Regions from separate parts of the Ventrimonas sp. genome, predicted to be linked through region 1. Evidence: a T-box and tRNA genes for the amino acid it is inferred to sense, from the RefSeq annotation. Region 1 holds a T-box; the other holds one or more tRNA genes.
What was found. The T-box of region 1 lies ahead of proS (proline--tRNA ligase). A T-box ahead of a tRNA ligase gene usually reads a tRNA of that ligase, here a tRNA-Pro.
Positions count from the first base shown of each region.

Region 1 (6,940 bases):
TCCGTATCCATACGAATATTACTACAAAAAGATTGATTCCACGCTGCGAGGAAATCTGAAGGCTGAGATGACTGCAGCCAAGGAAGTACTGAAACCGGATCTTATTGTGTTTAATCCGGCTAATCCGGATTCCAACCGGATGGTTGTGGATGGCACCCTGATGATGAACGGTGTGCGGATTACCGAAACAGAGATTATGAAGGATCCGCTGTGTCTGGTAACCGAGGATAATCTGGAAAAGCTCATGAAGAAGGAGATGGAAGAGCCGGTGGTGCACTTCTCCCTCAATGAAGTGAGAAATCAGACCATGGATGTGGGGCAGGCAAAGATTGTGACCTTTGATGTCCTGGAGAATTCAGACCTGAATGTGGTAGTGGAATACATTTTAAGTCTGAAGAAAAAGGTTCTCTGGGTAGGCTCGGCTGGTATGGCCAATGCGCTGGTAAAGACCATGCGTGTACAGTATCCGGTGCTCGCTTTGGTGGGAAGCATTAGTGAGACCTCCAGAATGCAGGTGCGGGTGGCGCAGGAAGCCGGAGCGAAGGTTGTGGAAATGAATATCGCGGAACTGCTTCGCGGCGGCGATATTCAGAAAGCAGCCAGGGAAGCCATTGACCTGCTTCACTATGGACAGGATGTTGTTGTTGTGACGGCCAGGGAGCATGAGGACTATCTGGAAGCTGTTAAAGTCGGTAAAGAAAAGGGAATGAGCCGCACGGCAGTAGCCAAATACGCCCAGTCCCGGATTGGAGAGCTTTCTGCTCTGATACTGAAGGAAGCAAAGGTATGCGGATGCTTTCTGACCGGCGGTGATACCGCCATCAGCGTCAATAATTATAATCACGCCCACGGCGCAAAACTGGTGGAGGAGGTTCTTCCAATTATTGCCCTGATTCAGCTGGACGGCGGTGATTATCCGGGACTTCCCTGTATTGTAAAGGGTGGCTCCATCGGAGACCGGGAAGCACTGGCAAAATCCATCGTGTATTTCAAAGAGCGGATGTAAAAATAAAGTTTGAGCGGAAGGGAAGGATTGTTCATGAAAAGACTGGGAATCACCATGGGAGATCCGGCCGGAGTCGGACCGGAAATTATTATGAAAGCGCTGGGAGACGGCACAGAGTTTGGGGGAAAATACGTTGTGTACGGTGCTGTCGATATTCTGAAATTTTATAATGATCTGTTAAAGCTGGATTGTAAATTTAAGGAAATTCAGGCTCCGGAGGAGTACGAGGACGGTGTGATCAATGTAATCGATCCGAATCATCTGACCATGGACCAGTATGAGATTGGCAAGCTTTCCGCTAAATGCGGAGATGCGGCATACCAGTACATCGCACATGCCATTGCAGATGCGAACGCAGGGAAAATTGATGCAGTGGTAACTGCACCGCTCAACAAAGAAGCCCTGCATATGGGCGGTCATAATTATGACGGTCATACTGAGATCTTTGCAACCCTGACAGGAACCAAAAAGTATGCTATGATGTTTTACGGACCGCTTAAGATCATGCATGTTTCGACCCATTGTTCTCTTCGTGAGGCTTGCAACCGGGCAACGAAGCAGCGTGTCCTGGATTGCATTGAGCTGATGGACAAGGCATTAAAGCAGACCGGAATGGAGAATCCGCTGATCGCGGTAGCCGGATTAAATCCGCATGCAGGAGAACACGGGCTGTTCGGTATGGAGGAGATTGAAGAGATCATTCCGGCCATTGAAGCGGCAAAGGAAGAGGGCATCAACGTTACCGGCCCGATTCCGCCGGATTCTGTGTTCAACAAGACATTAAATGGTATCTATGATGCAGCTATTGCCATGTATCATGATCAGGGACATATCGCAGCGAAGCTGCAGCTCATGAGCGAGTGTGTAAACTGCACTATCGGACTTCCGATCATCCGTACTTCCGTTGATCACGGAACCGCGTTTGATATTGCCGGAAAAGGCATTGCCAGCGGAGATAACATGAAGCAGTCCATGCGTGTGGCAGAGGAATTTTTGAATAATAAGTAGTAAGGTGGAGAATAACGTGAAGCATTTCATTTGTGGTTCCGGATGGAAAATGGTAAATGGATATCAGGACAGCATCCGCATTGCGAGAGAGCTGCAGGAGAAACTGAAGGACTTTCATGACTATCCGGTTGTGATCTTTCCATCCTTTCCAGTGATCCCGGAGATTACAAAGCATCTAAATCCGGACAGTGTGGTAAAGGTGGGGGGCCAGGACATGTTCTGGGAACTGGACGGTGCCTACACTGGTGAGGTGTCCGGGCAGATGCTCCTGGACATCGGCTGCCGGTATGTGGAGATCAATCATCAGGAACGGCGGCGTTACCTGAAGGAAGATAACCAGATGTCAAACCGGAAACTGAAAACTGCTGTGAAGATTGGTTTGCATCCGTTCCTGTGTGTGGGCGAGGAGCTGAAAGAATCGGATGAGCAGGTTCAGGCATTCATCCAAAAACAACTGGAGGAGCTTCTGGATGGAGTGTCGAAGGAGGAGGCGAGGAGGATTATCTTTGCTTATGAGCCTATGTGGGCCATTGGAAAGAAATCTACTGCAGACCTTTCTCATATTCAGATGGTTCATCATTATATTCGCAGTGTTGTGGCTTCCTTATATGGAAGTGATGTAGCAGAAGCGGTGTACATTGTATATGGTGGTGGCGTGAATATGGAAACGTATCTTGATATTGCAGCTCTGCCAGATGTCAATGGCCTGTTTACCACCGGTTGCGGTGTAAACGCGGAGACTTACAGCGAACTGGCCATCACAACCGCGGTAATGTTAAAAAGAATGTCGTAAGTGAAGGAAAACAGCGTGAAATTATATGTGATAAGACACGGGGAAACCGACTGGAACTGCAGAAGAAAGCTACAGGGAGAATCGGATATTCTATTGAATGAAAATGGACGAAGGCTTGCGGAGATTACCCGTGAGAATATGGGAACGATCCCGTTTGACCTGGTAATTACGAGTCCTTATCAGCGTGCACGGGAGACCGCGCAGATCATAACGGGAAATGCGGATATTCCCTGTATCCAGGATGCCAGAATCCGGGAGATTACCTGGGGAGACTGGGACGGCCTGACACCGGAAGAAATTGCAGAAGCTGGAGGAAAAGAACGGTTTGAACTATTTTACACCAATCCGTTCTTTTTTCGGGGAGCACCCGGTGGGGAGAATATACGTCAGGTATGCGAGCGAGGAAAAGATTTTTATGAGGAACTGATTCGGAACGAAGTCTTTCAGGACAAAACCATTCTCGTTGCAACCCACGGTTGTGCACTGCGGGGAATCCTGAACCATCTGTATGAGAATCCCTCTGATTTCTGGCAGGGTGGTGTGCCAGCCAACTGCGCCGTCACTATTCTGGAAGTGAAGCATGGAAAAAGCTGTTTTCTGGAACGGGATAAAATTTATTATGATGTATCCCTGATTCAAGATTTCTATACATTAAAAGCATGAAAAGACGGTGCTGCCCTATTTTGAGCAGCGCCGTCTTTTCTGTTTTAACATTCAATTTTTCATAGGAGAATCAAATTGCACCAGCGGGGAAATTACAGTATACTGAAACTGGAAAAAAGAGGAGGAATCCATTATGGTTTATGAATTAACCGTTCAGTCTGTAAAACTGAAATCAACCCTGTTTACGCCGCCGTCCCGGCTTATCAATACCTGTGAAGTAACATGTGCCATCGGCATGCTGTACAAAAAAGCAGGCCAGCCCATGCCGGAGGTGAAAGCGGGCGATAACCTGGGAAAACTCATCGAGAGCATTCCACAACAGGTCTACGACGCAGAAAACGGCAATCTATCCGAAATTGTCCGTAGCTACACCTGGTTCGACAACGATGAAGTGACGGAAGATGCGGCCATCACGCTTCAGATGGGGTACGAATCAATATAAAAATTTGAGCTACAAAGCTGAATAAAGGTCCGGAAGTGAATGAGACCGCCTTCCTCTATTTTCACATATCGTTGTTTCACAAAAAACTGATAACAATTTCACATAACATGGAAAAAGGAAAGTTCAGCTTCCCTTGACAAAGTGCGGAAAATGGCTTAAAATCAAGCAAGAGAAAACGACAGTGAAGAGGATTAGTAAGCAGACATTACATCACAGAGAGATGGCTATCTGGTGCAAGGCCGTCATGTCCCTGGAAGCTGAACCGGCCTTGGAGTCCTGCAGTGAACTGCAGCGTAGTTTCCGGCGTTAACGGAGCATAGAGTGAGCGATTCTGCATTCATTGCAGCGCTAATCAGGGTGGTACCGCCGAATTTATCTGGTCATTCGGTCCCTTGTCAGAAATGGCAGAGGACCGGATGATTTTTTATTTCATAGGAAATTACGTCCTATGAAATAAAATGCGTCGCGAGGAAGCGCACTTTTTTTCATTAAAAATAAAGGAGAGTTATCATGGCAAAGGATAAGAAATTAGTAGAAGCCATCACATCCATGGACGAGGATTTCGCCCAGTGGTATACGGATGTGGTAAAAAAAGCAGAGCTGTGTGACTACGCAAGCGTAAAGGGCTGCATGGTCATCAAACCGGCTGGTTATGCAATCTGGGAGAATATCCAGCATGAGCTGGACCGCCGCTTTAAGGAAACCGGAGTTCAGAATGTATATATGCCGCTCTTCATTCCGGAGAGCCTTCTGGAGAAAGAAAAAGATCATGTGGAAGGCTTTGCGCCGGAGGTTGCATGGGTAACCCACGGCGGCCTGGAGCCGCTTCAGGAGCGTCTGTGCGTGCGCCCGACCTCAGAGACTCTGTTCTGTGATTTCTATGCAAAGGATATCCACTCTTACCGTGACCTGCCGAAGGTATACAACCAGTGGTGTTCTGTAGTCAGATGGGAAAAAACCACCCGTCCGTTCCTGCGTTCCAGAGAGTTCTTATGGCAGGAGGGGCACACCGCTCACGCAACCGCAGAGGAAGCAGAGGCAAGAACCATCCAGATGCTGAATCTCTATGCAGATTTCTGTGAGCAGGTGCTGGCTATTCCGGTAATCCGCGGTCAGAAGACTGATAAAGAGAAATTCGCAGGCGCAGAGGCTACCTACACCATCGAGTCCCTGATGCATGACGGAAAAGCACTGCAGTCCGGAACCAGCCATAACTTTGGTGACGGCTTTGCAAAGGCATTCGGCATCCAGTATGCAGCAAAGGACAATACTCTGCAGTACGTTCATCAGACTTCCTGGGGCATGACGACCCGTATGATCGGTGCGATCATCATGGTACACGGTGATAACAACGGTCTGGTGCTGCCGCCGAGAATCGCTCCGACCCAGGTTGTGATCGTGCCGATCCAGCAGCAGAAAGAGGGCGTTCTGGACAAGGCATTTGCACTGAAAGACGTTCTTTCCAACTTCCGCGTAAAAGTAGATGATTCTGACAAGAGCCCGGGCTGGAAGTTCAGTGAGTCTGAGATGCGCGGAATTCCGGTACGTGTGGAGATCGGACCGAGAGATATCGAGAACAACGAGGCAGTTCTGGTCCGCCGTGATACTCATGAGAAGATCACGGTTTCCTTAGACGAGATCGAAGCCAAGATAAGCGAGCTCTTAGACACTATCCAGAGTGATATGTTGGAGCGCGCAAGAGCACACCGCGATTCTCACACCTACGTTGCAACCACCTACGATGAGTTTGTAAAAACCATCAACGAGAAGCCGGGCTTTGTAAAAGCTATGTGGTGCGGCGATCAGGCCTGCGAGGACAAAATCAAAGAAGATACAGCTGCGACCTCCCGCTGCATGCCGTTTGCACAGGAGAATCTCTCCGATAAGTGCGTATGCTGCGGCAAGCCGGCCAAGAAGATGGTTTACTGGGGCAGAGCATACTAAAATTTTATATGAAATCGGTAAAAAGGTCCGGGAAAGCGCCTGTTCGGCGGTCTTTCCCGGACCTTTTTCGTTTTTGCTGATGTTGTCAGGCCCAGAAGGCGCGGACCAGTTCAATAAAGTATTTAGCGGCTTCGCTTAAGTATCCGTTTTTGCGGTAGTTGGCTACAATGTCCCAGGACGGATGGGATGCAAATGAGAAACAGCTGATTCCCTTTGGCAGCCTGCGTACATAGTGTTCAGGAACTACGCCGCAGCAGAGGTTTGCCTCGATCATGGAGAGTACAGTATTGTTGCTGGCAGTTTCAAAAAGAACATTTGGGGTAAAACCGGATTTTCGGAAAATCTCATCGGTGATGGCCCGGATAGTGGACTCCTTGTACATCAGGACGAAGGGCTCATACTGGAAGCGGGCGAGGCTGACGGTGGGGTAAGGCCCGGTCAGCTGACCCTGCTGATCAGCTGCTGCCTGTGCAGCCGTCAGTTCCTCCACAGCGGGATGAATGCTGGGCACCAGAAGAAAAATCTCCTCTTCGCCAAGCTTTATGTATTCGCTGTCGTTGCGCTGCCGCTCCGAGAGTGTCTGAAATCCGATGTCCAGGTTGCCCTGGGTGATCATCTGCTGCTGGCGGTGTACGCTAAGCTCATGAGGCTCAACGACAACATTCGGATAAGCCTGGTGAAATGCGGGGTAAACGTGGGTAAACATCTCACTGCCGCGGCCCGGCGTGAAGCCAATGGAAAGGCGGCCCTTCTTGGCATCTGTCATGTCATTTATGAGGTTGTAGGTGCGCTGCTTGATCCGCAGGATTTCCCGGGCATTGTCCAGATAAACCTGTCCGATCTCGGTGGGGCGCATATCTATCTTGCTGCGGTGAAAAAGCGGTGCCCCAAGCTCCTTCTCCAGCCGCAGAAGCTGCTGGTTTAAGGCGGACTGGGTTACGAACAGCTTTTCCGCCGCGCGGGTGATGCTGTGTTCATCATCAATTTTTACAATGTATTCAATCTGTTTTAAATCCATAAAAGTGCCTCCGGCATGGAATTATTCGTAACTGTTCAGTACCTTCACAGTCACAATTATTCTTTA
Region 1 covers NZ_DBFCCJ010000041.1:31,045-37,984, forward strand. The annotation lists gene ACMP1L_RS07335 (four-carbon acid sugar kinase family protein) at 1-1,006, shown strand, start outside; gene pdxA (4-hydroxythreonine-4-phosphate dehydrogenase PdxA) at 1,040-2,014, shown strand; gene ACMP1L_RS07345 (triose-phosphate isomerase family protein) at 2,031-2,807, shown strand; gene ACMP1L_RS07350 (histidine phosphatase family protein) at 2,823-3,470, shown strand; gene ACMP1L_RS07355 (DUF3837 family protein) at 3,604-3,912, shown strand; T-box leader at 4,085-4,308, shown strand; gene proS (proline--tRNA ligase) at 4,423-5,856, shown strand; gene ACMP1L_RS07365 (LysR family transcriptional regulator) at 5,942-6,874, opposite strand; gene ACMP1L_RS07370 (putative ABC transporter permease) at 6,931-6,940, opposite strand, start outside.

Region 2 (6,940 bases), on a different contig from region 1:
TTCCTGTGCTGACTGCCGCGGCATTTTTTGCAGTCGGCTGTACAGCTGAGAAAATTTCAACATCAGAGACAACCTCTGCGGTGACAGAGCTTGTGATACCGGAAAACTCAGAACTTCCGGCGCGATATGATGCCCGGGAGGATGGACGCACAGCTCCGGTAAAGAACCAGGGAGATCTTGGCACCTGCTGGGCCTTTGCATCGCTTTTGGCGCTGGAAAGCAGCCTTTTGCCGGAGGAATCCTATGATTTTTCGGAGGACCATATGTCCCATGATCCGAATTTTCTGCTGGATCAGAAAAGCGGAGGCGACTATATCATGTCCATGGCCTATCTGCTTTCCTGGAGAGGACCTGTCCTGGAGGAGGAGGATCCTTATGGGGACGGTATCTCGCCGGAGGGACTGACGGCGGCAAAGCATGTACAGGAGATCCGGATTCTGCCGGCATATGACCGTGAGGCTGTCAAAGCAGCTGTGTACCGGACCGGTGGTGTCCAGAGCGCACTGTATACGACACTGCAGAGGCAGGAGCAGGACAGCCGCTACTATAATGACAAAACCGGAGCCTACTATTATTCCGGAACGCTTCCGCCCAACCACGATGTGGTCATTGTGGGCTGGGATGATGATTATCCGGCAGAAAATTTTTCGGAGCTTCCGCCGGATAATGGCGCTTTTCTTTGCGAGAACAGCTGGGGAACGGGATTCGGCGAAGCGGGGTTTTTCTATGTTTCCTATTACGATACCAATCTCTGTACCACCAATCTGCTCTATTCCGATGTGGAACCGGCAGACAATTATGACCGGATCTATCAGACTGATCTGTGCGGATGGCTGGGGCAGATCGGCTATGGAAATGAGAATGTGTGGGGAGCAAATGTTTATACGGCTTCAGCCGGCATGCAGCAGATCTGTGCTGTCGGATTTTATGCGGTGGATGCAGATACGGAATATGAGATCGGCATCGTCACGGACGTGCCGGACCAGCCGGCAGCAGACTGGAGGCACTTAAAGCAAAAGAAGCTTGGAACGGTATCCGGAACGCTTCCGTATGCGGGCTATTACACCATACCGCTTGCGGAACCGGTAAAAGTTAAGCCGGGAGAGCGCTTTGCTGTGACCTTGAAGCTTCATACGCCGGGAGCAGTTCATCCCATGGCGATTGAATACGATTCAGGAGACGGACGCTGCCTGGTGGATATCACGGACGGAGAGGGATATTTAAGTGCAGATGGTGATGTATGGGAACGGGTGGAAACAGAGCAGGAGTGTAACCTCTGTCTGAAAGCATATACGGTGATGCAGTAGAAAGAATGGAGAAAATATGAAAAAACACAGAATCGTCTTTGCAACCGGCAATGCCGGAAAAATGAAAGAGATCCGCTTGATCATGGCTGATCTGGGCTGTGAGGTGGTTTCCATGAAGGAGGCCGGGGCAGACCCCGAAATCGTGGAAAATGGAAGATCATTTGCGGAAAACGCGGAAATCAAGGCTCGCGCGGTCTGGAACTGCACCGGTGATATAGTGCTGGCAGATGACTCCGGTCTTGTGGTGGATTACATTGGCGGAGAGCCGGGCATTTATTCTGCACGCTATATGGGCGAGGATACCTCTTACGAGATCAAGAACCGGAATATCATTGACCGTCTGGCAGACGCAAAAGGCCAGGAGCGCAGTGCCCGCTTTGTCTGCAATATTGCAGCAGTCCTTCCGGACGGACGTGTTCTGCACACAGAGGCAGCTATGGAGGGACAGATTGCCATGGAACCGGCCGGATGCGGCGGCTTTGGCTATGATCCGATCCTCTATCTTCCGGAATTCGGCATGACCTCCGCGGAAATCACGATGGAGCAGAAAAATGCGATCAGCCATCGCGGCAAGGCGCTGGAGGCCATGAAAAAGGAATTAGAGCATTACTTTGAGGAGGAAGCCTGATGAAGATACTGATCGTGAGTGATACCCACAGAAAAGACGGAAACCTGTATGATGTGATCGAGAAGGAGAAGCCGTTTGATATGCTGATCCATCTGGGAGACGCAGAGGGAAGCGAGCATGTGATCGCGGACTGGCTTGATGAGGACTGTGATCTGGTAATGGTACAGGGAAACAATGATTTCTTTTCCTCGCTGGACCGGGAAATAGAACTGGATCTTGGACCGCACCGAGCTTTTCTGACTCACGGTCATTATTATAATGTATCTCTGGATGTGGACCGCCTCTGGGAGGAAGCAAAGGATCGTGGCTGTGACATTGCCATGTTCGGTCATACTCACCGCCCATATCTGGAGGAGCTGGATGGAATCACGCTTTTAAATCCGGGCAGTCTTTCCTATCCGCGACAGGAGGGCAGAATGCCTTCTTACATGATCATGGACCTGGCAGATGACGGAACCGCGAAATATCACATGATGTTTTTAGGGGAATAAAAAAATATAAAAAAATTTTTCAAAAACTGTTGACAAAAGAAGACCTGTATTATATAATTACTCTCGCGTTGTTCAGTAGCACTCTGAGAGAGCGGATGAACATACAGGTTTTCAGTGATCCGGGGTGTGGCTCAGCTTGGCTAGAGCACCTGGTTTGGGACCAGGGGGTCGCAGGTTCGAATCCTGTCACCCCGATTGAATTGAATATGCGGGTGTAGTTCAATGGTAGAACACCAGCCTTCCAAGCTGGATACGTGGGTTCGATTCCCATCACCCGCTCTTGAAAAGTTTATCTTTTCAAAGTGAGTCTGTAGCTCAGCTGGATAGAGCAACGGCCTTCTAAGCCGTGGGTCGGGGGTTCGAATCCCTTCAGGCTCGTTTCTTTCACGAAAGTGAAAGATGAATTTCATAATGGTGGGTATAGCGCAGCTGGTTAGCGCGCCAGATTGTGGCTCTGGAGGCCGAGGGTTCGAATCCCTCTATCCACCCTGATTGTCAGATCCTTATGCAGATATGCGTAGGGATCTTTTCCAATCTGTATGATCTTACAGCGGCAGTGCATTCCCGCGCTGCACACAGAATTTCATATCCGCGGGCATGGCGGAATTGGCAGACGCGCCAGATTTAGGTTCTGGTATCTCCGATGTGCAGGTTCAAGTCCTGTTGCCCGCACTGAAAAACCCCGGTGATTGGTTTCACCGGGGTTTTTGTGCGATTGACGGCCATTGTATGAATGCCGCTTTTATTTGGTTAAGGTACCATTGTCGAAGTAGTCGATCTTCATGGAATGACGTACATCTGCCAGGGTCTTTGCTGCAGTTTCCTTTGCACGCTTGCTGCCTTCTGCCAGGATATCGTAAACATCCGGAAGACGCTGTTCCCATGCTTTTCTGCGCTCGCGGATCGGAGCCAGCTCGTCCTGGATAACATTGTTTAAGAACTTCTTGACTTTGACATCGCCAAGGCCGCCGCGGCGGTAGTGGTCTTTTAACTCATCCAGGCTGTTGTAATCCGGCAGGAATTCTGCGAAGTGCTCCGGACGGCAGAATGCATCGAGATAGATGAATACCGGGTTGCCTTCCACCTGTCCCGGATCTTCCACGCGAAGGTGGTTGGGGTCAGTGAACATGGACATGATTTTCTTGCGGATATCCTCTGGCTCATCAGATAAGTAGATGCAGTTGCCCAGGGATTTGCTCATTTTTGCTTTGCCGTCAATACCTGGCAGTCTTAAGCATGCCTGGTTCTGCGGGAGGATGATCTGCGGCTCAACCAGGGTCTCGCCGTATACAGAATTGAACTTGTGCACGATCTCGCGGCACTGTTCGATCATTGGCATCTGGTCTTCACCAACCGGAACGGTGGTAGCCTTGAATGCGGTGATATCGGCTGCCTGGCTGATCGGGTAGCAGAAGAAGCCGACCGGAATGCTTGCCTCAAAGTTACGCATCTGGATCTCAGCCTTTACGGTTGGGTTTCTCTGCACACGGGAAACGGTAACCAGGTTCATATAGTAGAAAGTAAGCTCAGTGAGCTCCGGAACCATAGACTGGATGAAAATGGTGGATTTCTTCGGGTCGAGGCCGCATGCAAGGTAATCCAGGGCAACCTGGATAATGTTGTCGCGTACTTTTTCCGGGTGTTCTGCGTTGTCGGTTAAAGCCTGTGCATCGGCAATCATAATATAGATCTCATCGTATTTGCCGGAATTCTGCAGTCTGACACGTTCTTTTAATGAGCCAACATAGTGGCCTACATGAAGGCGGCCGGTAGGACGGTCGCCAGTCAGGATAATCTGTTTCATAAATGTTGTAAACTCCTTTATTCTTTGTGCGGCACTTCCGCTGATTCTTCTATTATAATATTTTCAATGGGGTACGTCAACTGAATCAAGGCTTTCGCTGAATGTGGGATTTTGGTGGATTTGAAAGGTAAAGCTATTGCTTTTTTCGCAGTAATCGGATATAATAGACAGGCATTTGTATTGTGAAAACCATTGGGCCATCGCCAAGCGGTAAGGCACAGGACTTTGACTCCTGCACTCGAGGGTTCGAATCCCGCTGGCCCAGCTAAAACAGCATTTGATCATTGCACATAGGGGATCAGATGCTGTTTTTATTTGTAAAACATGAAACGTTTCATTTATAAAACAAATAACGGAAAAAGATTTGGTTAAAAAGACGAAAAAGAACGATATAATACTAGATATTACGACGAAAGTGACAATAGAGTGAAAAAAGCGATTGACTGTGAAAAGCCGTAGTGCTATTATGATTTCATAAGAAATGAAACGTTCCATTTCTTGCGAAATCACTGTCGGAAGGAGGGACGAATGACTACAATAAAAGATGTAGCGAGGGAGGCGGGTGTATCTCTTGGAACGGTATCCAATGTTCTGAATGGCAGGGAAAGCGTTAAGCCGGAAAACCGGGAAAAAGTTTTGAAAGCCATAAAAAAGTTGAGGTTTCATTATAATATGACAGCCAGTGCGCTGCGGACAAAAACAACAAAGAATATTGGATTGATTATTCCGACAATTATTAATCCTTATTATCCGGAACTTGCAAGAGGTGTGGAGGATGAAGCCCGTAAAGCTGGGTTTACCGTATTTTTATGTAACAGCGACCGGCAAAAAGAAAAAGAAAAGGTATATATCAATGCGCTACTCAGCAAGGGAGTGGATGGAATTATCCTGGTAAAGCCTCAGATGGAGCGCAGCGAACTCCTGGAACTGGGACAGCAGACGGCATTGGTGATCCAGGATTGTGAAGTGAATGAGGATGATGGGCTTTTGGAAGTCAATGTAAACGATTATGTGGGGATCGTTCAGGGAATGAATCTGCTGTTCCGTTATGGACACAGCCGGATTGCCTTTCTTGGAGGCCTGATGGAATCCCACTCCAGCCGACGCAGGATGAAAGCGTATGAAGACTGTCTGGAGTCCAGAAAAATTCCGTATCGTCAGGATTATGTGAGCCTTGGTGATTACAGTACAAACAGTGGTTTTAACATGATGAAAAAATTGTTGAAAACAAGCCCGCTTCCAACAGCTGTCATTGCATCCAATGATATGATGGCTATGGGAGCCATGAAGGCCATTCAGGAAAAAGGGCTGCAGATTCCGGCAGATATTTCTGTTATTGGTTACGACGACATTGAAATGGGAAAGCTTTGTACCCCGGCCCTTACTACCATCCATCAGCCCAAATATGAGGTTGGAGTGGCCGCTTTCCGGTTGCTGAAGCAGACAATTTTGGGAGAGGATATTCCGCCTGAACAGAAACATATTGTGATGGAGACACGGATGGTACAAAGGGAATCTGTGGGATATGCAGCAGAGTAGATTATTAAAAGAATCCTGAAAAACAGGATTCTTTTAATAATAACATAAATGAAACGTTTCATAATAGAGGAAAGAAGCGCGTGGAGAAAGAAAAAAAAGTAATTTACATCGGAAATGATCATGGTGGATGCCGCTTGAAAAAAATCATCACAGCCTATTTGGATGAGCACGGGATTCCATATGTAAATGTAGGTACCGATACAGAAGAGATCGTCCGCTATCCGTATTATGCAGCACAGGTTGCCGAAGCAGTATCTACCGGGAAGGCTGTGCGTGGAATCCTGATTTGTTCTACCGGTATTGGCATGAGTATTTTTGCAAACCGCTTTAAAGATGTTCGGGCTTCGCTTTGCACCGATACTTATATGGCAAAAATGACCAGAAGGCATAATGATTCCAATATTCTCTGTCTGGGCGGCAAGATCACCGGAGAATTTGAGGCAATTGATATTCTGGAGACCTGGCTGAAGGAAGAGTTTGAAGGAGGACGTCATAACATTTCTCTGGGGCTGATTAAAGAGGCAGAAAAAACGCTTTGCTGTGAACAGGTACCGGAACCGGAAGCAATCCTGCCGGGAGAAAGAAAATAACAGGAGGTGTCACGTGAAAACAGCAGTAACGATTGCGGGAGCGAATGCAAAAGATTCTGCATTTGTGGTATGGAGAGGGTTTGAAAAGTCCATCCGGAAGGCATCGGAATATGGGTATGATGGAGTAGAACTGGCGTTAAAGCGTGCAGATGAAATTGACCGGAAACAGCTTCGGGAATGGCTTAAGGATAACCATATGGAAGTCAGCTGCATCACAACAGGCCAGGTGTTTGCGGATCTTGGACTTTATTTTACACATCCGGATCCGGAAAAACGAAAAGAAACCATCCAGGTCTTTTCCAATCTCATCGATCTGGCGGAGGAGTTTGGCGGCATCATCAATGCAGGAAGAACACGGGGCTTTGTAGGAGAAGGGCAGACCCGGGAGGAGGCAGAAAAATTATTTGTGGATGCCATGCGCGCATTGTGTGATCGGGCAGCAGCGAAAAAGGTTCAGATGCTGATTGAACCGGTAAACCGTTATGAGATTAATTTTGTAAACAATTTGGATGAAGGTGCTAGGCTTCTTTCTAAAGTTGAGCGGGAAAACTGCGGACTGCATGCGGATGTATTTCATATGA
Region 2 covers NZ_DBFCCJ010000082.1:21,729-28,668, forward strand. The annotation lists gene ACMP1L_RS13245 (lectin like domain-containing protein) at 1-1,307, shown strand, start outside; gene rdgB (RdgB/HAM1 family non-canonical purine NTP pyrophosphatase) at 1,324-1,935, shown strand; gene ACMP1L_RS13255 (metallophosphoesterase family protein) at 1,935-2,426, shown strand; tRNA gene ACMP1L_RS13260 (tRNA-Pro) at 2,547-2,621, shown strand; tRNA gene ACMP1L_RS13265 (tRNA-Gly) at 2,635-2,705, shown strand; tRNA gene ACMP1L_RS13270 (tRNA-Arg) at 2,731-2,804, shown strand; tRNA gene ACMP1L_RS13275 (tRNA-His) at 2,841-2,914, shown strand; tRNA gene ACMP1L_RS13280 (tRNA-Leu) at 3,018-3,098, shown strand; gene trpS (tryptophan--tRNA ligase) at 3,169-4,230, opposite strand; tRNA gene ACMP1L_RS13290 (tRNA-Gln) at 4,424-4,495, shown strand; gene ACMP1L_RS13295 (LacI family DNA-binding transcriptional regulator) at 4,759-5,769, shown strand; gene rpiB (ribose 5-phosphate isomerase B) at 5,850-6,359, shown strand; gene ACMP1L_RS13305 (TIM barrel protein) at 6,373-6,940, shown strand, end outside.
Region 2: it encodes a tRNA-Pro, which carries the amino acid that the T-box ahead of proS (proline--tRNA ligase) is inferred to sense. The anticodon was not compared.